One region of the Lentilactobacillus curieae genome, then DNA from elsewhere that is predicted to be linked to it. Evidence: a T-box and tRNA genes for the amino acid it is inferred to sense, from the RefSeq annotation. Region 1 holds a T-box; the other regions hold tRNA genes.
The links. The T-box of region 1 lies ahead of pheS (phenylalanine--tRNA ligase subunit alpha). A T-box ahead of a tRNA ligase gene usually reads a tRNA of that ligase, here a tRNA-Phe.
Positions count from the first base shown of each region.

Region 2: it has a tRNA-Phe gene. The T-box ahead of pheS (phenylalanine--tRNA ligase subunit alpha) is inferred to sense a tRNA for this amino acid. The anticodon was not compared.
Region 3: it has a tRNA-Phe gene. The T-box ahead of pheS (phenylalanine--tRNA ligase subunit alpha) is inferred to sense a tRNA for this amino acid. The anticodon was not compared.

Region 1 covers NZ_CP018906.1:1,770,169-1,779,479, reverse strand. The annotation lists gene pheT (phenylalanine--tRNA ligase subunit beta) at 1-434, opposite strand, end outside; gene pheS (phenylalanine--tRNA ligase subunit alpha) at 436-1,485, opposite strand; T-box leader at 1,528-1,750, opposite strand; gene PL11_RS08615 (winged helix-turn-helix transcriptional regulator) at 1,788-2,138, opposite strand; gene PL11_RS08610 (HD domain-containing protein) at 2,164-2,646, opposite strand; gene PL11_RS08605 (TrmH family RNA methyltransferase) at 2,715-3,482, opposite strand; gene PL11_RS08600 (acylphosphatase) at 3,525-3,800, shown strand; gene yidC (membrane protein insertase YidC) at 3,873-4,811, shown strand; gene PL11_RS08590 (sensor histidine kinase) at 4,935-6,464, opposite strand; gene PL11_RS08585 (response regulator transcription factor) at 6,461-7,147, opposite strand; gene adhP (alcohol dehydrogenase AdhP) at 7,367-8,383, shown strand; gene rpmF (50S ribosomal protein L32) at 8,540-8,713, opposite strand; gene PL11_RS08570 (DUF177 domain-containing protein) at 8,763-9,311, opposite strand, start outside.
Region 2 covers NZ_CP018906.1:168,007-177,317, forward strand. The annotation lists gene PL11_RS00925 (hypothetical protein) at 1-208, shown strand, start outside; gene PL11_RS00930 (OsmC family protein) at 250-666, opposite strand; tRNA gene PL11_RS00935 (tRNA-Ser) at 797-886, opposite strand; tRNA gene PL11_RS00940 (tRNA-Asp) at 989-1,063, opposite strand; tRNA gene PL11_RS00945 (tRNA-Met) at 1,068-1,141, opposite strand; tRNA gene PL11_RS00950 (tRNA-Glu) at 1,168-1,239, opposite strand; tRNA gene PL11_RS00955 (tRNA-Ser) at 1,247-1,334, opposite strand; tRNA gene PL11_RS00960 (tRNA-Ile) at 1,344-1,417, opposite strand; tRNA gene PL11_RS00965 (tRNA-Gly) at 1,432-1,502, opposite strand; tRNA gene PL11_RS00970 (tRNA-Phe) at 1,529-1,601, opposite strand; tRNA gene PL11_RS00975 (tRNA-Asp) at 1,608-1,682, opposite strand; tRNA gene PL11_RS00980 (tRNA-Met) at 1,687-1,760, opposite strand; tRNA gene PL11_RS00985 (tRNA-Ser) at 1,770-1,859, opposite strand; tRNA gene PL11_RS00990 (tRNA-Ile) at 1,903-1,976, opposite strand; tRNA gene PL11_RS00995 (tRNA-Met) at 1,987-2,060, opposite strand; tRNA gene PL11_RS01000 (tRNA-Pro) at 2,098-2,171, opposite strand; tRNA gene PL11_RS01005 (tRNA-Arg) at 2,178-2,251, opposite strand; tRNA gene PL11_RS01010 (tRNA-Leu) at 2,258-2,343, opposite strand; tRNA gene PL11_RS01015 (tRNA-Gly) at 2,351-2,422, opposite strand; tRNA gene PL11_RS01020 (tRNA-Thr) at 2,428-2,500, opposite strand; tRNA gene PL11_RS01025 (tRNA-Lys) at 2,541-2,613, opposite strand; tRNA gene PL11_RS01030 (tRNA-Val) at 2,618-2,690, opposite strand; rRNA gene rrf (5S ribosomal RNA) at 2,697-2,813, opposite strand; rRNA gene PL11_RS01040 (23S ribosomal RNA) at 2,890-5,810, opposite strand; tRNA gene PL11_RS01045 (tRNA-Ala) at 5,987-6,059, opposite strand; tRNA gene PL11_RS01050 (tRNA-Ile) at 6,087-6,160, opposite strand; rRNA gene PL11_RS01055 (16S ribosomal RNA) at 6,247-7,822, opposite strand; gene tyrS (tyrosine--tRNA ligase) at 8,173-9,311, opposite strand, start outside.
Region 3 covers NZ_CP018906.1:52,852-62,162, reverse strand. The annotation lists rRNA gene PL11_RS00390 (23S ribosomal RNA) at 1-1,324, shown strand, start outside; rRNA gene rrf (5S ribosomal RNA) at 1,401-1,517, shown strand; tRNA gene PL11_RS00380 (tRNA-Asn) at 1,524-1,596, shown strand; tRNA gene PL11_RS00375 (tRNA-Ser) at 1,611-1,702, shown strand; tRNA gene PL11_RS00370 (tRNA-Glu) at 1,719-1,790, shown strand; tRNA gene PL11_RS00365 (tRNA-Val) at 1,797-1,869, shown strand; tRNA gene PL11_RS00360 (tRNA-Asp) at 1,886-1,960, shown strand; tRNA gene PL11_RS00355 (tRNA-Phe) at 2,019-2,091, shown strand; tRNA gene PL11_RS00350 (tRNA-Tyr) at 2,097-2,182, shown strand; tRNA gene PL11_RS00345 (tRNA-Trp) at 2,184-2,254, shown strand; tRNA gene PL11_RS00340 (tRNA-His) at 2,269-2,341, shown strand; tRNA gene PL11_RS00335 (tRNA-Cys) at 2,418-2,488, shown strand; tRNA gene PL11_RS00330 (tRNA-Leu) at 2,528-2,611, shown strand; gene PL11_RS00325 (prolyl-tRNA synthetase associated domain-containing protein) at 2,717-3,193, shown strand; gene PL11_RS00320 (amino acid ABC transporter ATP-binding protein) at 3,259-4,011, opposite strand; partial or broken gene PL11_RS10475 (amino acid ABC transporter substrate-binding protein/permease) at 4,008-5,366, opposite strand; partial or broken gene PL11_RS10470 (transporter substrate-binding domain-containing protein) at 5,442-6,152, opposite strand; gene PL11_RS00310 (2-keto-4-pentenoate hydratase) at 6,458-7,291, opposite strand; gene PL11_RS00300 (sugar O-acetyltransferase) at 7,768-8,337, opposite strand; gene PL11_RS00295 (GNAT family N-acetyltransferase) at 8,362-8,790, opposite strand; gene PL11_RS00290 (L,D-transpeptidase family protein) at 8,965-9,311, shown strand, end outside.

The sequences.
Region 1 (9,311 bases):
TCATCAAATACATAAATTCCATCTTCCCATTCCTTTGGTACAACATCTTTAGAAAAGCCAATTTCATCGAGTGCACAAATCATTCCATTCGATTGAACACCGCGCATTTTAGATTTCTTGATTTTTACATTTCCACCGATTCGTGAACCTGGCAAAGCAACAATTACAGTTTGACCAGCTGCCACATTAGGCGCACCACAAACGATTTGCAGTGTCTCTTCTTCACCAACGTCAACTTGGCACACGTGCAAATGATCAGAATCTGGATGGTTTTCCATACTCAAAACTTTACCAGTTACAATTTTCTTTAATCCATCAGCTAAACGGCTTACCGAGTCAACTTCAACCGCCGTTCTTTCAATCTTTTCGGCAAGATCCTTAGCTGGAATGTTTAAATCTAAATATTCTTTTACCCATTTATATGAAAGTTTCAATTTAATTACTCCTCTTGTCGAATTGATTTAGGAACCGAACATCGTTCAAATAGAAGTCACGAATATCAGTTACCCCATATTGAAGCATTGCAAATCTATCTGGTCCAAGACCAAAAGCGAATCCTCCATAAACGTCTGGATCTACGCCTGCCATCTTCAAAACATTAGGATGAACCATTCCAGCACCTAACACTTCAATCCAACCAGTGTGCTTGCAGACATCACAACCCTTACCCATACAGTTAAAGCATGTCACATCAACTTCAACTGAAGGCTCTGTGAATGGGAAGTAGCTTGGGCGAAGTCGAATATCAAACTTATCACCAAATATTTCATGAGTCATAGTGATAAGGGTACCCTTTAAGTCAGCCATGGTAATGTGTTCATCGATTACCAACCCTTCAACCTGATGAAATTGATGAGAGTGGGTTGGATCATCAGTATCACGTCGATAAACGATTCCTGGTGAGATCATCTTTAAAGGTCCTTGGCTAAAATCATGCTTTTCCAAAGTTCTTGCTTGCATTGGTGATGTTTGAGTTCTCATTAATATATCGCTAGTTAAATAAAAGGTATCCTGCATATCACGTGCAGGGTGGTCCTTAGGAAGGTTCATCATTTCAAAGTTATATTTTTCTTCTTCAACTTCGGGGCCAGTCAATACCTCGTAGCCCATTCCTAAGAATAAGTCTACGATTTGATCAATAATTTGTTGGATAACATGTGGTTGGCCTTGGGGTAATTCAGTTCCTGGCAAGGTAACATCAATTGATTCCTTGGCTAACCGTTCATTCATCTCTGCTGTTTCCAGCTTTTCCTTTTGGTTAGCGATAGCTTGCGTCAAGTCATCCCTTATTTCATTTGCATAACTACCAACTTCTGGTCGTTCTTCAACCGGTAAATCCTTGATTGATCTCAAGGCAGTGGTAATTGGTCCCTTTTTTCCGAGCAAGTTTACCCGAATATCGTTCAACTTCTTAAGGTCACCAGTTGTCTCAATTACCTTAAGATTTTCCGTTCTAATGTTAGTTAAGTCTTCTCTTAAAGACATAGAATCCCTCCAATATTTTAGGCACAAAAAAACCTCATCCCAAAAAGGGACGAGGTTTCTCGCGGTACCACCCTAGTTCACGTCCAGTAAAGACTAGACGAACACTTCAAATCGATAACGGCGATAACCGGAAAATTTTTCGTTATTAGAACTCCCAATTTCAGCTAAGAAGATGAATTCAGCTAACCAATTTCCTCTGTTCGCACCAACCCAGAAGTCTCTGAATAATCGGTATAACTTACTGCTTCTTCTATATCGCATTTACTCTAAAAATAATAGACTAAAATAAAAAAATGGTCAAGCTAACATTTGTTAACTGGATACCATTTTTCTGACCAATCATGAAGTTGCTTCATAATTGGAGCAAGTTCTTCACCTTGTTTAGTCAGTGAATATTCAATCAATGATGAATCTTCGTAATCATTTCTAATTAATACACCGTCTTCTTCTAGTTCACGCAAGCGTTCTACTAGAACCCGATCGGAGCACTTAGGAATCTGGCGAGCAATTTCACGGAAACGTAAAGATCCTTCTTGCAGAAGAACGTCAATGATTAGTCCATTCCACTTTTTGCCTAAGAATGAAAATGTTTTTTCAAAGCGTGGACAAAGATAATAGTTAACTGGGTCTTTTATAGATAAATTCGTTCTCATTTATTTTCCTCCTTAACACTAGCAACTAAGCTTTAAGCCTTGCAATAATCCGTTTTTTAAAAGGTTGCATAAATTCATGGACAGCCTCATAGTCGTCAACGAGTGAAACAATAACACTTTCCCTATACTTAGGACGAGCTAAAGTAACCCCCCACATATGTTTAAGGATAATGTCCTTTTCCATATCGTTGAGATCTGTAATCTTTTCAGCATTACGCAACGCAACTCGAGGGTGAATGTATGCATGCGAACCAAGGTCGAACTTTGTTGTTCGCCAGTCGTAAAAGAACAGGTCATGCAACAATCCCGCTCTGGCTACAGAACGGTAGTCAAGATTAGCACGCCTTGCAATTTGGTAACTGTCAAACGAAACAGCTAACGAATGTTCAAGTCGAGTCGAATTGTGATGTTGTGTGTAATTAGCCATGCTTTGAACTAAGTCAGTTGATAGCAAATCTTCGACGATTGAAACGTATAATTCGTCGTTCTTCCATTCATCTCTTTGCATGCAATACCCCTTTTCTTAATGTCTAAGGAGATAATACTAGGATTTTGAAAAATAATCAATTAAATTGACTAACTATTTACAAGTTGAAACATAACAATTCCTGCAGCAACCGCAACGTTAAGCGATTCGGCGTTACCATTCATAGGAATATAAAGGTTTTGCGTAGTTTTAGAGAGTAAGCTCTCACTCATACCGTTTCCTTCATTCCCCATTACTAATGCAAAGTCACTAGGATGACCTACATCTTTATAAGATTTTGCATTTTCGTTTAATTCAGTACCAAATACGGGAATTTCATTTTGCTTAAATTTGTTCATCCATTCATCAAGGTCACCTGAGTATAGTGCAATGTGAAAATGACTACCCTGCATAGAACGAATTAATTTCGGATTGTAAATATCGACACTACTACCACCTAAAACAACACCCTTTAGTCCTGCAGCATCTGCTGTTCTGACAATCGTTCCCAGATTCCCTGGATCTTGAACATTATCCAACAATATCCAGCGCCCCTTGACATCATCCGGAACTTCTTCATGATATGATTCAGTGGGTAAAACAGCAAATATCCCTTGAGGAGTCTTCGTAGATGAAATATGATCAGCAATTTCTTCGGTTATTTGAAAGATACTAGTACTTGAACTAATATTTAAATCATCTAAGTCATCAGGGTCAACAACCATTATTTCTTCGAATTCTTTGCCACTTTTTTGAGCTTCGTCAATTAAGTGCCAACCCTCTATAATATAAGAAGAAGTCTTTGTTCTTTGTTTTTTACTTTGAAGTTTCTTCCAATCTTTAACACGTTGATTCTGATTTGAAGTTAATATTTCCATGTAAATTTCCTTTCAATACAAAATGATTTGAGGTCAATAATAATGAAAAAAACAGTGGATATCATTGTGATAGGCCGAGTCCAAGGTGTTGGATTCAGATATGCAACAATCAGGCTGGCTGATAGTCTGGAAGTTGACGGTTACGTTGAAAATCTTCCAGACGGCTCAGTGCACATAGTTGCATCAGCTAACGACAACCAGTTAAATCAGTTTATTAATAGCGTTAAGGCATCGCCTACGCCATACGGAAAAGTCACCTCTACCAAAATCCATTATACAACCTCAAACGTTAATAAAGGGTTTGATGTTAAATATTAAATTGAAAACCTTAAATAAATCTAGTAATATTTAACCTGTTATGTTATTAAAGATCAGAAAGGGTCTCAATTAATGAAAAAAGCAAAATCACTCACTGTGTTTGGATTAATCTCCATGCTAGCAATTGTGCTAAGTGGATGTGTCCAAACTACAAAGTCTGGCAAACCTTACGGGTTCGTATACGATTATTTGGCAAAGCCAGGACAGGCAATCATGGAATGGATTGCTAACTTTACCGGTTCATATGGCTGGGCAATCATCGTACTGACTGTTGTCGTTAGAATGTTCTTACTTCCAATGATGGTCAAACAGATGAAAAGCTCAACAATTCAACAGGAAAAGATGCAACTGGTTAGACCACAACTAAACGAAATTCAAAAGCGCCAAAAAGCAGCTAAAACTCCAGAGGAGCAAGCCGCTGTTAGCCAAGCAATGATGGCCGTCTACAAAGAGAACAACATTTCAATGACAGGTGGAATTGGTTGTTTACCATTAATTATTCAAATGCCAATTTTTGCTGGTCTATATGCTGCAATTAGGTATTCACCAGAACTTTCTCACGAAATATTTATGGGCATTAAGTTAGGACAAGCAAGTTGGGTATTAGCGTTACTTTCATTCTTGTCTTACCTGCTTCAAAGTTACCTTTCAATTCTTGGGGTTCCTAAAGAGCAGAAAAAACAAATGGGCGCAATGATGTTGATGAGCCCTGTCATGATCCTGTTCTTTACGCTGAGTGCACCGGCCGGATTGGGACTTTACTTCTTCATCGGTGGACTGTTTGCTTGTTTGCAAACCTTAATTATCAATTTATATCGGCCTAAGATTAGAAAAGATATTGCAGAAGAAATGAAAGACATCAAGAAAGTTAATGTGGACGATTTAATTCCTAAGCAAGAACCACAACAACCTACCCAGTTAAACCACAATAATCAAAGTAACAACAATCAAACAAACAACAATAATAATCGCAAACGAAACGCCGGCAAACAACAAAGAAATCGAAAGTAGTTTGTGTTTGGCAAAGATGTGATATTAACAAAAAGAGCTACGCTGTTTTTAACATCGTAGCTCTTTTTTATTTGATGGCAATCGAGATAAATTTATCAGGGTGCATTAAACCCCTAGTCCCGTTTATTTATCTAGATCTGCAGAATTTTCTTCTGTATCATCATCCTGCTTATTTTTCAGAATTGGCAGCTTGATTTGGAAAATTGATCCATACCCTAGTGAACTCTCAATTGATATATCACCATGATAGGCTTCAATTAACCTGTGGGCGATTGATAATCCCAATCCATTTCCACCTTTATCCCTCGAGCGCGCCTTATCAACTCTGTAGAAGCGGTTAAATACTTTTGAAATATCTTCACTAGAAATTCCTTCACCAAAATCTTGAACCGCAATGTTTACGGTCGAAGGTGTCGTTGAAATTGAAGTGTGGATTTCCTTGCGATCTTTAGAGTACTTAATAGCATTATCAATCAGAATGACTAATACCTGCTCTAAATGATTTCGATAAATTTGGACGTATATATCCCCATCGGTGTCATCATCAACAATAAACGTAAACTCCGGATGAATCATCTTGAAGTCATTGTTAACTTGATCAAAGACTTCATTAACTTTAGTCACTTCATCACTATAATTGATTTCAATTTGCTCAGCTCTTGAAAGATCCAGCATTTCAGCAACCAAAGATTGCATCCGTTTGGTTTCTTGTAAAGATGCCTTCAAGGACTCGTCTAAGACTTGAGGATCATCTTTACCCCATCGCAATAACATTTCCATGTGTCCTTGAATAACGGCAACCGGTGTCCGCAACTCGTGAGAAACATCTTCCACAAACTGACTTTGCTGGTTCATGTACCGCTGAGTCTGATCAAGCATCCCGTTGAATAAGTTTCCAAGATCAGCTATTTCATCGTTTGTATGCAGGTCAGGAACTCGTTCATCAGAATCGGGATTCTCTTTAATCTCAGAAATAGTGCGTTGGATTTCCTTCATCGGCTTAAGTAATTCAGATGCCAAAAAGTAAGCTACTACAACTGAAATAATTACGGCCAGGATTACCAAAATAACCATAATAGCAATCAGTTTTCTGACAGTAGTGTGATAATTATTCAGCGTATCAGTAACTTGAACGTAACCAACTAATGAGCCGTTTTGCTTAGACAAAACAGGCATCCGCCCAACCATGACCTGTTGACCGTGTTCACGAATTAATGAGACCTTTTTCTTGTCACTTTTTTTGAAATCAAAGTTTGACTTTCGAGATTCAAATAGCAACTTATTATCTGTGCTGTACACATTAACCACCATGCTGTCGCGCGATAAGTTCACAATCAAAGAATCAGAATAGATGTTTTGGTTGGTTTTTTTATCAACCAGTGCATCGTTCTCTCCCTTTGAGGTAATATCCGGACGAAGCATAGAATTAACTCCTGGCTTGTCAAATGGGGAATCAAAACTTGACAACCGATTTGAGACCGTCATCAATGTATTATTTATATAGCCACGCTCTTGCTGAATCAAAACATTCGTAAACCGGTTATAAATCAACACAGAAAAAATCAGGACAATAATAAATACACCTATAGATGTGAAAAAGGACCACTTTAGTCTAAGTGAGGTCCTTTTTTTCTTTTTACCTTCAGTGATCATGAACGCATCACGTACCCAGTGCCCCGAACAGTTTGGATATAGCTGTTTTCTCCGGGACGATCAATTTTGTTTCTTAAGTATCTAATGTAAACATCGACAACGTTAGTCTCAACTTCTGAATCATATCCCCAAACCTTGGTTAATAGGACATCACGTGCTAAAACAACATCGACATTTTCCATCAATGCCAGCAACAATTCATACTCACGCTTCGTAAGGTTGATTACCTCGTCGCCACGACGAACGATCCGACTTTCTTTTTCAATAGTTAAATCCTTGAAAGTAACGGTCTTCTTGTTGCCCTTTTGTTGGTCATTTTCAATTTGAATTCTTCTTAGTAATGCCCGAATTCTGGCAAGCAATTCTTCAATTGCAAATGGCTTAACGATGTAGTCGTCCGCACCGTGATCAAAACCAGATACTCGGTCGATAACTGAATCACGAGCAGTCATCATAATGATTGGGGTGTTTTTCTTTTCTCTTAGGCGACGGGCAACTTCCATACCATTAAGTTCAGGAAGCATTAAGTCTAGTAAAATTACGTCAAAGTTTTCATTTAACGCAGCATCTAAACCCTTACGACCATCTAACTCAACTTGGGTTTCGTAGCCCTCATGTTGTAATTCCAATTCTACAAATCGGGAAAGATTTTTTTCATCTTCAATAATTAAAACTCGACTCATTGTTTGATTTCTCCTACTTTATAAATCTTTTTTAAATTCTTTTTAATAATAATCTAATTTTAACACACTTAGGTAAATTACGAGTACTTTTCTCATAATTATGGTGGAAATAATTTTCAATATTATCCTTGAATTTGTGCATTTTTTCACTTGATAAACAACCAAAATCCTCTATAATGAAGTTGTTTAGAAAAAAAATTTCAGAGGGATGGTTTTTATATGAAAGCTGCAGTTGTACGCGATTCAGTTGACGGATATGTTGATATCAAGGATGTTACATTACGCCCCATTACTAATGGTGAAGCACTAGTTAAGGTTGAATATTGTGGTCTTTGTCACACAGATCTTCACGTTGCTGCTGGTGATTTTGGTGCAGTACCTGGCAGAATTATTGGTCACGAAGGTGTTGGTCGAGTAATTCAAGTTGCCGACGACGTTACTAACCTAAAGATTGGTGATCGGGTATCAATCGCATGGTTCTTTAAGGGTTGCGGTCACTGTGAGTACTGTAACACTGGTAGAGAAACACTTTGCCGTAATGTAAAGAACGCCGGTTTCAGTGTTGATGGTGCGATGGCTGAAGAAGTTATTGTTGATGCAAACTATGCGGTTAAGGTTCCAGAAGAACTTGACCCTGTTGAAGCAACTTCATTAACCTGTGCCGGTGTAACTATGTACAAAGCACTAAAGGTTGGCCAAACTCGCCCAGGGCAATGGGTCGAAGTTGTTGGGGCCGGTGGTCTTGGTAATTTAGCTGTTCAATTTGCACACAACGTCTTTGGTGCTCATGTAGTTGCCGTTGATGGTAATGATAAGAAACTTAACGCTGCCAAAGAAAATGGTGCTGAAATCACAATTAACCGTCATGATCCAGATGTTGCTGAACAAATCCAAAACAAAGTTGGTGGAGTTCACAACGCACAAATTACTGCTGTTAACACCGACGCATTTACTACATCAGTTAACTCACTCCGTCCAGATGGTAAGTTAGTTGCTGTTGCCCTACCAAAAGGTGACATGGCACTTAACATCGATAAAACAGTTCTTGATGGAATTCAAGTTGCTGGTTCTCTTGTTGGAACTCGTCAAGATCTTGCCGAAACTTTCCAATTTGGTGCAGAAGGTAAAGTTAAACCAATTGTCCAAACAAGAAAGCTTGAAGAAGTTAACGACATCATTGATGAAATGAAGAACAACCAAATCGTTGGTCGGATGGTTATTGACTTCACCAAATAAATTCAATTTTAAATTGTTTCAAGTCCTAGTCACTTTGACTAGGACTTTTTTATTCCAGAATTATCGCACTAAAAAAGCTCTAAGCGTTAAGCTTAGAGCCCCTTCACAAACTCGTTAAGAATCCATGGCGTTCTTAAGAGTTTAGCCAAGTAAGTATTACTTGTTATCAAGAACCTTACGGCCATTGTAGTAGCCTGATGGTGATACACGGTGTGGCAATCTGTACTCGCCAGTCTTAGGATCAAAGCTAAGATTTGGTGTTTGTAACTTGATGTGACCACGACGCATGCGCTTCTTTGTCTTAGAGGTTCTACGTGCTGGTGTAGCCATTAAAAATCCCTCCTCTACTAAAAAATATCCACTAGTGAATTATTAGTGTCTAACTACCTTGATCATTCTCGTCGAACAAATCCTTTAGTTTAGCTAGACGTGGATCAACAGTTTCTAATTCTGCCTTGTTCTTATCAAAATCATCGGCTGTCATAACTTCCCAGCCATCGCCACTCGGCATATCCTGAGTTTTGATTTCTGATTCCGATAGAACTTGCATCGGAATGTTAAGTATGACGTTATCAATAACTGAGCCCGTCAAATCGACTTCTGCTTCTTCATCAAGAACAAACACAATCGAATCTTTGGGGTACCTGGCTTCTGCAGCCTTTGATGGCACATAAAACTCTTCAACGTCAAAATCCATAGGCAGATCAACAGGTACTAATGATCTAGATGATGGCACTATTAGTTTACCAGTCACGTAATAATCAATAATCACGTCGCCCTGGTCAGCAAAAGCTGTTCCAGTTATGGTAAACTTGTCCGCATCAATTACTTGATCAGCATATCTGTCTAGAAGCTCTTGCTTTATATCAAGAGTTTCCTCAAACTTGAAAGGTGCACTTTCGGGGTACTTCTGAAGTTCCCTAAAATA
Region 2 (9,311 bases), 490 kb from region 1:
AATGGGCGACAGTCTTCCTGATGGCATGAAGTCAATGTACTCACTGCATAGTCACAATAACATCAGCGAACGAGTGTTACTGACAACTTGGGAATCTTCAAGTCAATTTGAACTTTGGAAGAAAGACAGCAACTTATTAATGCCAAGCACGTACAAGACAACTCCAAGTTTTTATAGTCATGAAGCTGACTACCGAGCTGTTAAATAAATAAAAGGTTGATTTCATTTTTTGAAATCAGCCTTTTTTGTTTATAGGTATTCAATGTCCATTGGAATCGATCCTTCGAGGGAAGCATGGACGGTACACTTCCTAACAACCTCGTTCATAAAGAAATTATGATCTTCAGGAGACAGGTTAGTCTCACCAGTCAATTTGATATCCATATGGGTTACTTTTGAACTACCATCTGGATACCTGGTTGTCTCACCATAAACATCAACCTTGAACTTTTTAATTTTTAAATCTGGTTCCTCGTTTTCAATTTGGCGAGCAGTTACACTCATACAACCACCAACCGCTCCTAATAAGTATTGTACTGGGTTAGGACCTGCATCAGTACCTTGGGCAACAGCAGGCTCATCTGATAAATATGAATGACCACCAGTTTGATTCATAACTTGAGTGCCCAACGGTCTTAAGGTTGAATGAACAACATATTTTCCCATATTTAAAATCTCCATTTCATAAATTAGTAATTGTATTTTATCCTGTTTTCAAATAAGTTGCTATGATTTTGGCTTTAATAAAAAAACTAGCAACAACCAAAAAGGTTATTGCTAGACAATTAAAAATTTAAGGAGGATGAGAGATTCGAACTCTCGCGTGGTTTGACCCACCTGACGGTTTTCAAGACCGTTCCCTTCAGCCAGACTTGGGTAATCCTCCATAATATAATCTTCAGCTCTCAATTATGAAAGCCATAGACATTGTATGAAAAGAAACAACAATAAATAAAAAAGCAGAGGATTTAACCTTTGCTATTTCGTCCGGTCCGTACGAGACTCGAACTCGTGATCTCCTGCGTGACAGGCAGGCGTCCTAAACCAACTAGACCAACGGACCAAAATTGCGGGAGCTGGATTTGAACCAACGACCTTCGGGTTATGAGCCCGACGAGCTACCAGACTGCTCCATCCCGCGATAATTAATATTCTACTAAAAGTGGATGACCCGTACGGGATTTGAACCCATGTTACCGCCGTGAAAGGGCGGTGTCTTAACCACTTGACCAACGGGTCATAAAAACGGAGAAGGAGAGATTCGAACTCTCGCGCCGCTTACGCGACCTACACCCTTAGCAGGGGCGCCTCTTCAGCCACTTGAGTACTTCTCCATAGATATATGGGCCTAAATGGACTCGAACCATCGACCTCACGCTTATCAGGCGTGCGCTCTAACCAGCTGAGCTATAGGCCCATTTTAACATAAAAAGCGGGTGACGAGAATCGAACTCGCGACAACAGCTTGGAAGGCTGTGGTTTTACCACTAAACTACACCCGCATAAATAAGATAATATTCAATTAAAGTGGCGCGGGACAGAATCGAACTGCCGACACATGGAGCTTCAATCCATTGCTCTACCGACTGAGCTACCGAGCCATAAACCGGTCCGTACGAGACTCGAACTCGTGATCTCCTGCGTGACAGGCAGGCGTCCTAAACCAACTAGACCAACGGACCAAAATTGCGGGAGCTGGATTTGAACCAACGACCTTCGGGTTATGAGCCCGACGAGCTACCAGACTGCTCCATCCCGCGATAATGTAAAGGAGGATGAGAGATTCGAACTCTCGCGTGGTTTGACCCACCTGACGGTTTTCAAGACCGTTCCCTTCAGCCAGACTTGGGTAATCCTCCAAAATTAACGCATATAACATTAACTCTAACAATGTTGAGTCAATGGACCTTGTAGGACTCGAACCTACGACCGGACGGTTATGAGCCGTCTGCTCTAACCAACTGAGCTAAAGGTCCAAGACCTATATCGCGGCAGGGGGGATCGAACCCTCGACCTCCCGGGTATGAACCGGACGCTCTAGCCAGCTGAGCTACACCGCGATCGATGATAGTGCAATATATAATATTTAGCTATCAATCGGGAAGACAGGATTCGAACCTGCGACCCCCTGGTCCCAAACCAGGTGCTCTACCAAGCTGAGCTACTTCCCGAAAATATGCACCCAGTAGGAGTCGAACCTACAACCTTCTGATTCGTAGTCAGACACTCTATCCAGTTGCGCTATGGGTGCATTTTATGCCGAGGACCGGGATCGAACCGGTACGGTCATCACTGACCGCAGGATTTTAAGTCCTGTGCGTCTGCCAATTCCGCCACCCCGGCATAATAAAGCGGAAGACGGGATTCGAACCCGCGACCCCCACCATGGCAAGGTGATGTTCTACCACTGAACTACTTCCGCAAAAATGCCGACTAGAAGATTCGAACTTCCGACCCCCTGTTTACAAGACAGGTGCTCTGCCAGCTGAGCTAAGTCGGCATATTTACAATATTATGCGCTAAGATATATTCAATTGTAATGAGCCGTGGCAGTCTCGAACTGCCGACCCTCTGATTAAAAGTCAGATGCTCTACCAACTGAGCTAACGGCTCAATATGGAGGATACAGGGATCGAACCTGTGACCTCCTGCTTGTAAGGCAGATGCTCTCCCAGCTGAGCTAATCCTCCATAATCGCGTGGCAACGTCCTACCCTTGCAGGGGGCGATCCCCCAACTACTATCGGCGTGCTGAAGCTTAACTTCTGTGTTCGGCATGGGAACAGGTGTATCCTTCAGGCTATCGCCACCACACTATTTACTTTAGAGAACTTTGTTCTCTCAAAACTAGCTAATATTAATTTTCTGCTGCCGATACTTACCATTTATTTTGGTTAAGTCCTCGACCGATTAGTATTGGTCCGCTCCGTACATCACTGCACTTCCACTTCCAACCTATCTACCTCATCATCTCTGAGGGATCTTACTTCCATATAGGAATGGGAAATCTCATCTTGAGGCGAGTTTCACACTTAGATGCTTTCAGCGTTTATCTCATCCATACATAGCTACCCAGCGATGCGCCTGGCGGCACAACTGGTACACCAGCGGTATGTCCATCCCGGTCCTCTCGTACTAAGGACAGCTCCTCTCAAATTTCCTACGCCCGCGACGGATAGGGACCGAACTGTCTCACGACGTTCTGAACCCAGCTCGCGTACCGCTTTAATGGGCGAACAGCCCAACCCTTGGGACCGACTACAGCCCCAGGATGCGATGAGCCGACATCGAGGTGCCAAACCTCCCCGTCGATGTGGACTCTTGGGGGAGATAAGCCTGTTATCCCCAGGGTAGCTTTTATCCGTTGAGCGATGGCCCTTCCATGCGGAACCACCGGATCACTAAGCCCGACTTTCGTCCCTGCTCGACCTGTCTGTCTCGCAGTCAAGCTCCCTTCTGCCTTTACACTCTATGAATGATTTCCAACCATTCTGAGGGAACCTTTGGGCGCCTCCGTTACTGTTTGGGAGGCGACCGCCCCAGTCAAACTGCCCACCTGACACTGTCTCCCGCCACGCTTAGTGGCGCGGGTTAGAGTGTTCACACAGCGAGGGTAGTATCCCACCAACGCCTCAGTCGAAACTAGCGTTCCGACTTCATCGGCTCCTACCTATCCTGTACAAGCTGTGTCAACACCCAATATCAAGCTACAGTAAAGCTCCATGGGGTCTTTCCGTCCTGTCGCGGGTAACCTGCTTCTTCACAGGTATCTTAATTTCACCGAGTCTCTCGTTGAGACAGTGCCCAGATCGTTACGCCTTTCGTGCGGGTCGGAACTTACCCGACAAGGAATTTCGCTACCTTAGGACCGTTATAGTTACGGCCGCCGTTTACTGGGGCTTCATTTCTGGGCTTCGCCGAAGCTAACTCATCCACTTAACCTTCCAGCACCGGGCAGGCGTCAGCCCCTATACGTCATCTTACGATTTTGCAGAAACCTGTGTTTTTGATAAACAGTCGCCTGGGCCTTTTCACTGCGGCTGACCTTGCGGTCAGCACCCCTTCTCCCGAAGTTACGGGGTCATTTTGCCGAGTTCCTTAACGAGAGTTCACTCGCTCACCTTAGGATTCTCTCCTCGACTACCTGTGTCGGTTTGCGGTACGGGTAGTTGATTACTCGCTAGAAGCTTTTCTCGGCAGCGTGACATCAGTCGCTTCCCTACTTAAATTTCGGTCCTCATCACTACTTGTCAACCCGCTGAGAAGCATTTGACTCCTCAACTGACTTGTAGCTTGAACGCACATTTCCAATCGTGCGCACAACTTAGCCTTCTGCGTCCCTCCATCGTTCAAACATAATCAACTAGTACAGGAATCTCAACCTGTTGTCCATCGCCTACGCCTCTCGGCCTCGGCTTAGGTCCCGACTAACCCTGGGAGGACGAGCCTTCCCCAGGAAACCTTAGTCATTCGGTGGATCAGATTCTCACTGATCTTTCGCTACTCATACCGGCATTCTCACTTCTAAGCGCTCCACCAGTCCTTACGGTCTGACTTCATTGCCCTTAGAACGCTCTCCTATCACATGACCATAAGGTCATGTCCACAGTCTCGGTAATACGCTTAGCCCCGGTAAATTTTCGGCGCGGAATCACTCGACTAGTGAGCTATTACGCACTCTTTAAATGAGTGGCTGCTTCTAAGCCAACATCCTAGTTGTCTATGCAACTCCACATCCTTTTCCACTTAGCATACATTTAGGGACCTTAACTGGTGGTCTGGGCTGTTCCCCTTTCGACGATGGATCTTATCACTCACCGTCTGACTCCCGGATATAAATCAATGGTATTCGGAGTTTATCTGAATTTAGTAACCCATGACGGGCCCCTCATCCAAACAGTGCTCTACCTCCATGATTCTAAGTCCGAGGCTAGCCCTAAAGCTATTTCGGAGAGAACCAGCTATCTCCAAGTTCGTTTGGAATTTCACCGCTACCCACACCTCATCCCAGCACTTTTCAACGTACACGGGTTCGGCCCTCCAGTAAGTTTTACCTCACCTTCAGCCTGGACATGGGTAGATCACCTGGTTTCGGGTCTACGGCAACATACTTAAACGCCCATTTCAGACTCGCTTTCGCTGCGGCTCCGGCTTTTTCACCTTAACCTTGCATGTTACTGTAACTCGCCGGTTCATTCTACAAAAGGCACGCTATCACCCATTAACGGGCTCTAACTGCTTGTAGGCACATGGTTTCAGGAACTATTTCACTCCCCTTCCGGGGTGCTTTTCACCTTTCCCTCACGGTACTGGTTCACTATCGGTCACTAGGGAGTATTTAGCCTTGGGAGATGGTCCTCCCGGATTCCGACGACGTTTCACGTGTGTCGCCGTACTCAGGATCCTGAACTGAGGGTCATTGATTTCATCTACGGGGCTATCACCCTGTCTCGCCAATCTTCCCAGATTGTTCGATTATCAACAACTTTGGTAACTCAAATGTTCAGTCCTACAACCCCAAAGAGCAAGCTCTTTGGTTTGGGCTGTTCCCCGTTCGCTCGCCGCTACTTAGGGAATCGATTTTTCTTTCTCTTCCTGTGGGTAATTAGATGTTTCAGTTCCCCACGTCTACCTCTGATCAGCTATGTATTCACTGAACAGTAACAGTCGATTAAAACTGCTGGGTTTCCCCATTCGGAAATCTCCGGATCAAAGCTTACGTACAGCTCCCCGAAGCATATCGGTGTTAGTCCCGTCCTTCATCGGCTCCTAGTGCCAAGGCATTCACCATGCGCCCTTAATAACTTAACCTAGTATCACTTCGTGATACTCAAGTTAATTGAGTTTTACGCGAATAAAACATTTCGTTAATTTGACTCAATAAACGCGGTGTTCTCGGTTGAAATTATATTTTAAATATAATTCACTACAGAAAATTAATATTATCTAGTTTTCAAAGAACAAAATCCCTGACGCTCTCGCGTCAATGGAGAATAGCGGGATCGAACCGCTGACCCCCTGCTTGCAAAGCAGGTGCTCTCCCATCTGAGCTAATTCCCCATACTCTCCGGTCATATGGCCGGTGGATGGGCCTAAATGGACTCGAACCATCGACCTCACGCTTATCAGGCGTGCGCTCTAACCAGCTGAGCTATAGGCCCAAAAAAGCGTTAACCAGAATTGAGAGTAGACCTCTCAAAACTAAACAAAACTTTCGACATGTGTAGGTTTCCGTATTATTCCTTAGAAAGGAGGTGATCCAGCCGCAGGTTCTCCTACGGCTACCTTGTTACGACTTCACCCTAATCATCTGTCCCACCTTAGGCGGCTGGCTCCAAAAGGTTACCTCACCGACTTTGGGTGTTACAAACTCTCATGGTGTGACGGGCGGTGTGTACAAGGCCCGGGAACGTATTCACCGTGGCATGCTGATCCACGATTACTAGCGATTCCAACTTCATGCAGGCGAGTTGCAGCCTGCAATCCGAACTGAGAACGGCTTTAAGAGATTAGCTTGACCTCGCGGTTTCGCGACTCGTTGTACCGTCCATTGTAGCACGTGTGTAGCCCAGGTCATAAGGGGCATGATGATTTGACGTCGTCCCCACCTTCCTCCGGTTTGTCACCGGCAGTCTTGCTAGAGTGCCCAACTAAATGCTGGCAACTAACAATAAGGGTTGCGCTCGTTGCGGGACTTAACCCAACATCTCACGACACGAGCTGACGACAACCATGCACCACCTGTCATTCCGTCCCCGAAGGGAACGCCCAATCTCTTGGGTTAGCAGAAGATGTCAAGACCTGGTAAGGTTCTTCGCGTAGCATCGAATTAAACCACATGCTCCACCGCTTGTGCGGGCCCCCGTCAATTCCTTTGAGTTTCAACCTTGCGGTCGTACTCCCCAGGCGGAGTGCTTAATGCGTTAGCTGCAGCACTGAAGGGCGGAAACCCTCCAACACTTAGCACTCATCGTTTACGGCATGGACTACCAGGGTATCTAATCCTGTTCGCTACCCATGCTTTCGAGCCTCAGCGTCAGTTACAGACCAGACAGCCGCCTTCGCCACTGGTGTTCTTCCATATATCTACGCATTTCACCGCTACACATGGAGTTCCACTGTCCTCTTCTGCACTCAAGTCTCCCAGTTTCCGATGCACTTCTCCGGTTAAGCCGAAGGCTTTCACATCAGACTTAAAAGACCGCCTGCGCTCGCTTTACGCCCAATAAATCCGGACAACGCTTGCCACCTACGTATTACCGCGGCTGCTGGCACGTAGTTAGCCGTGGCTTTCTGGTTAAATACCGTCACGGTGTAAACAGTTACTCTTACACCTGTTCTTCTTTAACAACAGAGTTTTACGAGCCGAAACCCTTCTTCACTCACGCGGCGTTGCTCCATCAGACTTTCGTCCATTGTGGAAGATTCCCTACTGCTGCCTCCCGTAGGAGTTTGGGCCGTGTCTCAGTCCCAATGTGGCCGATTACCCTCTCAGGTCGGCTACGTATCATTGCCTTGGTGAGCCGTTACCTCACCAACTAGCTAATACGCCGCGGGTCCATCCTCAAGTGATAGCCGAAACCATCTTTCAAATGAAAACCATGCGGTTTTCATTGTTATACGGTATTAGCACCTGTTTCCAAGTGTTATCCCCTGCTTGAGGGCAGGTTACCCACGTGTTACTCACCAGTTCGCCACTCGTCCAAATGTTGAATCAGAATCCGTGCAAGCACTTCAACTTCATCAGCGAGGACGCGTTCGACTTGCATGTATTAGGCACGCCGCCAGCGTTCGTCCTGAGCCAGGATCAAACTCTCATTTTAAAAATGATAAGCTTGTAAGCTCATGATTATATTTGTTCTTTATCGCGAATTGACTTCGCAAATGTTTGTCTTTGATCTAACGATCAAAGGACCCTACACATTTGTTTGTCGAAAATTTTGTTCAGTTTTCAAAGGTCTACTTTGTTCAGTTAATGTTGCCTCAACGACTGATGTCATTGCTTTTGACAACTATTACAATATATCATGTAGTCGATTATGTGTCAACGACTTTTTGAAATATCTTTTGCGGTTCAAAACGCTGTGTCTCAAAAGCCGCAAGTAATAATATACCGACTTAAAGCACCAATGTCAACAAAAAAAGCAAATCAATTTGATTTGCTTTTAAAATCCTATTTAACTTTAGCCAAAAAGTACCGCTTTTTACCACGACGAACAATGACAAACTTACCGTCAAACTTGGCTTCTGGGTCGATTTCACTGTCAACATCAGTGACTTTCTCTCCATTAATTCTGATCGCACCATTATTAAGATCTTCTCTGGCTTGTCTACGAGAAGGTTCTATTGAAGTAACGTCAACTAACCACTCAACGATGTTTCGCTTTTCTGAAGTGAGTTCAACAGTTGGCATATTTTTAAATCCTTGTTCAATTTCTGACGAAGTCAACTTAGCAACGTCACCAGAAAATAGTGCAGCTGAAATATGCTCTGCTTCTATAACTGCCTGCTTGCCATGAACAAACTCAGTTACTTCTTCGGCTAATCTTCTTTGAGCTTCACGCTTTTCCGGTTGAGTCTTAACCTTATCTTCTAGTTCGGTGATCTCATCTTGGTCCAAGAAAGTAAAGTACTTTAAATACTTAACCACGTCACGATCATCTTGATTGATCCAGAATTGATAGAACTCGTAAGGAGTCGTCTTTTCTGGATCAAGCCAAACAGCACCTCCAGCAGTCTTACCAAACTTAGTTCCATCTGCTTTAAGCATCAATGGAATAGTCAATCCGTATGCACGGGCTTCTGAACCTTCAACCTTATGAATTAAGTCAATCCCTGAGGTAATATTTCCCCATTGATCAGCACCACCCAATTGTAGCTGAACGTCATTATTTTGATATAGATGAAGGAAATCAACAGATTGTAGAATCTGATACGTAAACTCAGTAAATGAAATTCCTACTTCTAACCGGCTTGCAACGATTTCTTTGTTAAGCATAGTATTAACGTTAAACAACTTCCCGTAATCACGAAGGAAATCCAATAACGTCATTTTTGATAGCCACTCATAGTTATTAACAATTTCAAACTGGCCATCATCCCCAAACAAGTTCTGCATTTGTTCAGTCAATGCAACCTCATTGTGATGAACTTGATCCATAGTTTGAAGCACCCGCTCAGACTTTTTACCACTTGGGTCTCCAATCGATCCGGTACCACCACCGATAACAGCAACCGGTTTATGGCCAGCTAATTGGAATCTCTTTAAAATCATAAATGGAATCAAGTGACCAATGTGCATACTGTCACCCG
Region 3 (9,311 bases), 380 kb from region 1:
CGACTGATGTCACGCTGCCGAGAAAAGCTTCTAGTGAGTAATCAACTACCCGTACCGCAAACCGACACAGGTAGTCGAGGAGAGAATCCTAAGGTGAGCGAGTGAACTCTCGTTAAGGAACTCGGCAAAATGACCCCGTAACTTCGGGAGAAGGGGTGCTGACCGCAAGGTCAGCCGCAGTGAAAAGGCCCAGGCGACTGTTTATCAAAAACACAGGTTTCTGCAAAATCGTAAGATGACGTATAGGGGCTGACGCCTGCCCGGTGCTGGAAGGTTAAGTGGATGAGTTAGCTTCGGCGAAGCCCAGAAATGAAGCCCCAGTAAACGGCGGCCGTAACTATAACGGTCCTAAGGTAGCGAAATTCCTTGTCGGGTAAGTTCCGACCCGCACGAAAGGCGTAACGATCTGGGCACTGTCTCAACGAGAGACTCGGTGAAATTAAGATACCTGTGAAGAAGCAGGTTACCCGCGACAGGACGGAAAGACCCCATGGAGCTTTACTGTAGCTTGATATTGGGTGTTGACACAGCTTGTACAGGATAGGTAGGAGCCGATGAAGTCGGAACGCTAGTTTCGACTGAGGCGTTGGTGGGATACTACCCTCGCTGTGTGAACACTCTAACCCGCGCCACTAAGCGTGGCGGGAGACAGTGTCAGGTGGGCAGTTTGACTGGGGCGGTCGCCTCCCAAACAGTAACGGAGGCGCCCAAAGGTTCCCTCAGAATGGTTGGAAATCATTCATAGAGTGTAAAGGCAGAAGGGAGCTTGACTGCGAGACAGACAGGTCGAGCAGGGACGAAAGTCGGGCTTAGTGATCCGGTGGTTCCGCATGGAAGGGCCATCGCTCAACGGATAAAAGCTACCCTGGGGATAACAGGCTTATCTCCCCCAAGAGTCCACATCGACGGGGAGGTTTGGCACCTCGATGTCGGCTCATCGCATCCTGGGGCTGTAGTCGGTCCCAAGGGTTGGGCTGTTCGCCCATTAAAGCGGTACGCGAGCTGGGTTCAGAACGTCGTGAGACAGTTCGGTCCCTATCCGTCGCGGGCGTAGGAAATTTGAGAGGAGCTGTCCTTAGTACGAGAGGACCGGGATGGACATACCGCTGGTGTACCAGTTGTGCCGCCAGGCGCATCGCTGGGTAGCTATGTATGGATGAGATAAACGCTGAAAGCATCTAAGTGTGAAACTCGCCTCAAGATGAGATTTCCCATTCCTATATGGAAGTAAGACCCCTCAGAGATGATGAGGTAGATAGGTTGGAAGTGGAAGTGCAGTGATGTACGGAGCGGACCAATACTAATCGGTCGAGGACTTAACCAAAATAAATGGTAAGTATCGGCAGCAGAAAATTAATATTAGCTAGTTTTGAGAGAACAAAGTTCTCTAAAGTAAATAGTGTGGTGGCGATAGCCTGAAGGATACACCTGTTCCCATGCCGAACACAGAAGTTAAGCTTCAGCACGCCGATAGTAGTTGGGGGATCGCCCCCTGCAAGGGTAGGACGTTGCCACGCGATTATTCCGGCATAGCTCAGTTGGTAGAGCACCTGACTGTTAATCAGGTTGTCGACGGTTCGAGCCCGCCTGCCGGAGTTATTATTAAAAATGGAGAGTTGTCCGAGCTGGCCGAAGGAGCATCATTGGAAATGATGTAAACGGGTAAACGCCTGTTTCAAGGGTTCGAATCCCTTACTCTCCGTTAATAATAAGAGAATGACCCGTTGGTCAAGTGGTTAAGACACCGCCCTTTCACGGCGGTAACATGGGTTCAAATCCCGTACGGGTCACTTTATGGAGGATTAGCTCAGCTGGGAGAGCATCTGCCTTACAAGCAGGAGGTCACAGGTTCGATCCCTGTATCCTCCATTTTCATAGCAGCACTGGTCCGTTGGTCTAGTTGGTTTAGGACGCCTGCCTGTCACGCAGGAGATCACGAGTTCGAGTCTCGTACGGACCGTTGTTATGTATTACAATTGAATACACAACATTATATAGCATTATATACTCTGGTATTTGGCTCGGTAGCTCAGTCGGTAGAGCAATGGATTGAAGCTCCATGTGTCGGCAGTTCGATTCTGTCCCGCGCCATTTATGGAGGGGTAGCGAAGTCTGGCTAAACGCGGCGGACTGTAAATCCGCTCCTTCGGGTTCGGTGGTTCGAATCCACTCCCCTCCACCATAGGGATATAGTTTAATGGTAGAACTACGGTCTCCAAAACCGTCGGTGTGGGTTCAACTCCTACTATCCCTGTTAATAATGTTATGGCGGTATTGGTGAAGTGGTTAACACATCGGTTTGTGGATCCGACACGCGTGGGTTCGATTCCCACATACCGCCCTTTGATTGGATGATATCCAAGTGGTAAGGCAATAGATTACTTTGAATCTCTTATTGAGGTTTCAGAGGTTGTTCTGGCGGTATAGCCAAGTGGTAAGGCAGAGGTCTGCAAAACCTTCATCGTCGGTTCGAATCCGATTACCGCCTTTTTCCAATCATGTTATTCTAATATTTATCAGTTATTTTGCCGGAGTGGCGGAACTGGCAGACGCGCTAGACTCAAAATCTAGTGTCCGCAAGGACGTGTGGGTTCGAACCCCACCTCCGGTATAAGAGAATTACACGAGTTTGCTAATGAAAGGAAGCATTGATTATTCAATGCTTCCTTTCTTTGTATATATTGAATTGGAGATAATCTTGATGGATAAGTAACAAATCTATTCGTTTCTTGACGAGCATGATGTCTGGTTTGAAGTCACTGAGCACCAAGCCGTGTATAACATGCAAGAAGTCAGTAAGGTTAATCTCCCGTATCCTAATGCAGATGCAAAAAACATTTTCGTTAGAGATGATAAGAACAGAAAGTATTATTTAATTACAGTAGACGGTTCCCATAGAGTGGACTTAAAGAAATTTAGCCAGGATCATGGAACCAGACACTTATCATTTGCGTCTGAGACTGTTTTAAAAGATAAGCTTGGTCTAAGTCCTGGTTCGGTAACGCCATTTGGCTTGCTTAACAACAAGGCACATGACGTGGACCTATACCTAGATAAGCAGTTCACTAAAGCCCCTGGGATTATTGGAGTCCATCCAAACGATAATACAGCCACTGTCTGGATGAAAACTAAGGATTTGGTAAACATTATCAAACAGCATGGTAATCAAGTGGTTATCACCGATATTTTTTAAAACGCAAAAAAACACCCGTAGTTAGCATTTCGCTAGTTACGGGTGTTTGTGTATTGAATAGCTTTTTAAACGTTTAGAATCTTGTTTAAGAAGTCTTGGAGACGGGCATTCTGTGGGTGATTAAATACATCTTCTGGAGTTCCTTGTTCAAGAATCCGACCATCATCAACAAAGACAACACGATCGGCAACTTCCTTAGCAAATCCCATTTCATGGGTAACAACGATCATAGTCATACCTTGTTTGGCCAAATCCTTCATAACGGCCAATACATCACCAACCATTTCAGGATCCAAGGCCGAGGTTGGTTCATCGAATAACATTACGTCTGGCTTCATGGCTAAAGCACGAGCGATTGCAACCCGTTGTTGTTGTCCACCTGATAGTGACTGAACTTTAGCATCGAACTTTTCTGCCAATCCGACCATACTTAGTAATTTCTTGGCATGTTCAGCAGCATCTTCAGGAGTTTCTTTTTTGAGTTGTACCGGGGCAAGCATGATGTTTTCGCCGACAGTTAAGTTATTAAACAGATTAAAATGTTGGAAAACCATCCCAATATTTTCACGGACTGTGTTGATGTCTGTATCTTTCTTTGCAATATCTACATCGTCAATAATGATTGAACCAGAAGATGGTTCTTCAAGCTTGTTTAATGTTCTTAAGAATGTACTTTTTCCTGATCCAGAAGGGCCAATAACAACGACCACTTCGTTATTTTTTACGGAGAGATCGATTCCCTTAAGAACCAAATTATCGCCATACTTCTTTGTGAGACCAGTTACTTTTACTTTTGCAGATTCATTTTTTTCGCTCATAGTTTAGTTCTCCTTTGTACCCAATTGGATAACCAAGTTAAGAGGGTGATTATAACCAGGTAAATTACCGCGATGATTGCCCAAACCTTAAACCCTTCAAGGTTTCTGGCAATGATAATCTTACCAGTTTGGGTCAATTCTAGTAATCCAATAATTGACAAGATTGAGGTATCTTTCAATGTAATGATGAATTGGTTGATGAATGATGGAATCATGATCCTGATTCCTTGTGGCAGAATAACTTTCCTCATCGATTTACCAAACGGTAATCCAAGGCTTCGAGCAGCTTCCATTTGACCAGAATCTACTGCTTGAATTCCACCCTTCACGAACGCTGCAATGTAGGCACCTTCGTTAAACGTCAAGGTTACAACCCCGGCAATGAATGCTGGAATTTTTGTACCAGTCAAACTTGGAATACCAGTATAGATGAATAGGGCGAGCACAAGAAGTGGCAAACCCCGGAAAATATAAATAATGGTTGTTGATAGGCCATTGGTAAATTTACTTGGAACAACTCCCATCAAACCAACAATGATTCCAAAAATCGTTGCAAAGAAAATCGAAACAACGGTTAACCAAAGGGTTTCTGACAGACCACTAAGTAAAGCTCCTTTATTCTGCTTGATTAGCCCGAAGAATGTCCGGTCAGAACTATCATCACTAGCTTTAATTTTCTTTCCTTGATCGGTACCTAAGTACTTGGCAACAATATCATCATAAGCACCACTTGCCTTTAAGTCCTTTAAGCCCGTGTTGAATGCTGATAGTAAGGCTTGATTTTTACCTTTTTTAACTGCAAAACCGTAGGCGCCAGATTCGGCAGGGTTGGTAACGATTTTTAGTTTGGTACCTTGCTTGATTGCGTACTGCATAACTGGCTGATCTTCAAAACATGCGGCTGAGTTACCAGTGATGACATCTTGATACATGTTGTTTGAATCGTCAAAAGTAACGGTTTTGAACCCATACTTCTTCTTAATACTGTTAGCGTAATCTGCTCCTGCAGTCCCAGTCTTGATGGCAACTTTCTTACCTTTAAGGTCTTTGAGACTCTTTACGTTACCTTTAGGGTTCACTGCCATAACAACACCTGAACTATAGTAAGGCGACGAGAAATCAAATTGGGCTTTACGTTCCGGAGTGATCGACATTCCAGCAATAACACCATCGATTTGGCCAGATTCAAGTGATTGAACCGCAGCGTTAAATCCGAGGGCCTTTACCTTTACTTTAAATCCTTGTTCTTGAGCAATTGCTCTAATTAAATCCATATCGATACCAACGTACTTATTCTTCTTGTTGGCAAATTCAAATGGTGGGAAGGTCACATCAGTCCCAATAGTAAAGGTTTTGCCCTTAACCTTTGAGTTGTCACCATTTCCTAAGTACTTACCAACGATCTTGTTATAAGTTCCGTTAGTTTTGATTTTCTTTAAACCTGAGTTGAACTTTTTGACTAATTCCTTATTTTTACCTTTTTGAACAGCGAAACCATAATATCCTTGGTTAGCAGGCTGGGTAACGATTTTTAACTTCATGCCTTGCTTAATCGCATATTGCATGACTGGTTGATCTTCAAAACATGCTACCGAGTTACCAGTGGTAACGTCTTGATACATGTTATCAGAATCATCAAAGGTGACAGTTTTAAAACCATATTTCTTTTGAATACTCTGAGCATACGCCGCTGCAGCGGTACCGGTTTTAATTGCAACCTTTTTTCCTTTTAGCTGCTTGAAATCTTTGATTTTACTGTTCTTTTGAACAGCCATGACTACACCGGTTTTATAGTAGGGAGTTCCAAAGTCGAACTTAGCTACTCGTTCAGGAGTCATCGTCATTCCGGCAATCACACCATCAATTTGGCCAGCATCTAAGGACTGAACCGCTGCGTTAAAACCAACAGGCTTGATGTTGACCTTAAAACCTTCTTCTTTGGCGATGGCATTCATAATGTCAACGTCAATCCCGATATATTTGTTCTGCTTATTTGCAAACTCAAATGGGGGGTAAGTAACGTCAGTTCCGATTTGGTAGGTTTTCTCAGCCCGGGCATTTATTGATGTGCTTGAAAAAAAGACACCAAGTGAAGCGAATAATACCAATAGACTGAGCACCTTAATAAATTTGTGCTTCATAGTGATCCTCCTACGTCATGTAATAAAATATAACACCAGTTATCATAGCAGAATTCTCATTAAAAGTATATATAATTCAAAACATCACAATGGCATAACCACGGGGATTACATGCCCATTAAAAAATTAAATTAAAAACATTTTAATTTTTTGGCCAGCAATAAAGGTCGTTAACCGCCTGTGATTTGGTGGTTAACGACCTCAAGTTGAATTTTTCTATGATATCGGACTTTGTCCGGATGGGAATATATGTGTGATTTTTATGGATTGTTAAAGTGGGTAATTTATAAGAAAATCGGCTGACGTTATTCAGTTACATGTAGGAAAACAGAACCGAAACCTTTGTTGAAGGTTGCTTTCCAGTCTCCTTTTCGGAGGCTTTCTGGAAGTAGGAAAGTTCCACTTGATACACGTTGACCAGCGCGTAGGGGAGTTCCTTGAGATTCTAGCTTTTCGGCTAACCAGTGTAGTGATTCTAGTGGATTCCCAAGGACTTCTGAGGATTGGCCATCCTTTAGTTTTTTACCATCATGGAATAGTTCACATTCAACGTGAGCTAGTTCCTCAGGTGAGTCAAAAAGGTCAGTAGTTTTAACTTCTTGTCCATACACAACGTAACCACCAACTGCTGCGTCAGACATTACCATGTACTTTGATAACGCTGGGAACCAATCTTCAAACCGTGAGTCTGGAGCTTCCACTGCTGGAGCTACTTTAGTTTTACGCATAAGTTCTTCTGGCGAGTCACTGGCTGAAAGATCTTCTGTGGCGGTAAACATCATTTCAACTTCGGCTAGGGGTTCCATAAGCTCTGATCCATGAAGGGTAACTCCTGATTCCATGAAGTGACTCTTAACCTGGGCACCGTAAAGCGGTGAGTCTGAATCAAACATGTCTTGGGTCTGTTTACTAGTCAGGGATACTTTGTAGCCACCAACTTCTTCATCTTTCATTTCAGTGAATTTTCTTTGCACGGCATAGGCCGATTCCTCATCGGTTACTACGTTTGAAAAGTCAGCTTCTTTTAATGGCCGATGAGTTTGGTATGCATCAAATAGTTTCTTTGCAAATTCTTTCTGTGTGTCCGTCAATTCATTAGTTTGTTCCTTTACTTGGGTATCCATAAGCATAGCCTCCATTTATATGTTGGTTCTGCCATTGTCGGCGAGAACCATAGTCGTCTTTTGATTTATAATCTGAATCTGGCCCGGATCATTTTCCGGGATGATAATCTCCGATTTCATTGTCCTCACCACCCTTAAGTAAAATTCATTAAATTCAAAAAAGCGTCCTATCAACACACTTAGTGCATTGATAGGACGCTTCTGCGCGGTACCACCTATAATTTATAACGTCATTGCTGACGCTACCTTAAACGTACGGTTAAAAACGATACGTCGACACTGTAATGGGTGCTCCCAACGCAATTTACTTTAAGTTTAATTGCGTAGCTTAGAGACGATCGCTGACAGTTACCGTTGGGTGTCTTTCATCGACCGACACCTTTCTGATTACCCGGAAACATTAGCGTTTCTCTTCATTGCTTTTAATTTGAATTTAATGATTGGTACGAATTTACACCCATTTTTTAATCAAGTCAACAGTTTTTTTAAAATTATTTTTCTTCCGGCAGATTTTCACTAATTACTCGTGCTGGATTACCGGCGATAATAACGTTGTCCCCAAACGATTTAGTGACAGTTGAGTTTGCACCAACAATTACGTTATTTCCTAAAGTTACTCCTGGCAAAATTACTGAGCCACCACCGACCCAAACGTGGTCGCCAAGGGTAACAGGTTTGCCCAAACCGATAAAGTCTTCACGACCCTTAGGATCTTTTGGATGGTAGGCTGCATAAATTTGAACGTGAGGGGCAAGCATACAGTGATCACCAATGGTAACGGGCGCGATATCTAAAATAACGTTGTCGTAATTACACATAAAGTAATCCCCAACGTGAATGTTGTATCCAAAGTCACAACGGAAGTTAGGTTGAACCCAAGGAGATTTGCCGACTGAACCGAAAAGTTGGCGAATAATGTGATCTTTTTCTTTGGTTGCTGTGTCATCAAGTTCATTCATCTGTTTGCATAAACGGCGAGCCGTAGTTTCTTCTGCTGCCAATTCTGGATCCATGATATTGTATGGTTCACCTGCTAAGAATTTTTCTTTTTCTGTTTTCATCGTGTTCATTCCTTTACCATAATTTTAAAATGATTTTTCGACAATTATGCAGTCAACGCCGTCTTCAACAAATACATCCGATGACGCCTGATAGCCAAGCGATTCGTAAAATCCCTGGGCGGTTACTTCACTATGAATTAATGAGGTTGTTTTGCCTCTAGATTTGGCTACTTCTTCGAGAGCTGTAAGAACTTGGGCACCGAGACCTTGTCCACGGTAATCTTTTAAAGTAGCGACTCTACCGATTTTTAACGTTCGCTCATCAGGTGATTCAAAACGAGCAGTTGCTACCGGCGTTTCGCCATCAAACATTACTGCGTATGTCATGGTATCACTATCTTTATCGTCAAACTCATCTGTTAGTTTGATGTGACGTTCGATAACAAAAACGTTCATTCTAACAAAGCTTGCGGCAGCCCGAATTGGCTTTCCTTGACCAACAGTTAGCTTCATAATATGTCTCCAATCAAATTAATTTTGCGTTAAACAAATTTTACCCCTAAAATGTGAAGATTTAATTAAGGATTGTCAAAAAAAGTTATATTAGTGGTAACCCAAAGCTTTCATGCTTACAATAAAGTCGTACATAATGGATATCAAGGGAATATAAAAGGCAGGTACGGGGAATTGACAAGAAGAGAACAACATAAAAATAAACAAAAACAAAAGAGAGCCCGTAGGCTTAAAGTCGGGGTGGCATCAGTTTTAACTGTGGCTGTAATCGGTAGTATGGGAGTTTGGGGTTATTACCGGAACCACTTTAAGATGGCGAATATCAATGGGGTTAACGTTTCGGGGCTAACTATTGCTCAAGCGACTGATAAATTAAACACGGCTGCCGGCAATAAAACTAATGATTTAGTTGTAAAAGGTTCGCGAGTTAAAGTGGACCAAGCACAGGTTTCGGAGTTATTTAATAACCGTAGTTCGATGAGTATGTTAGCCAACCCATCGATGACAACTGGGGTAGCAAT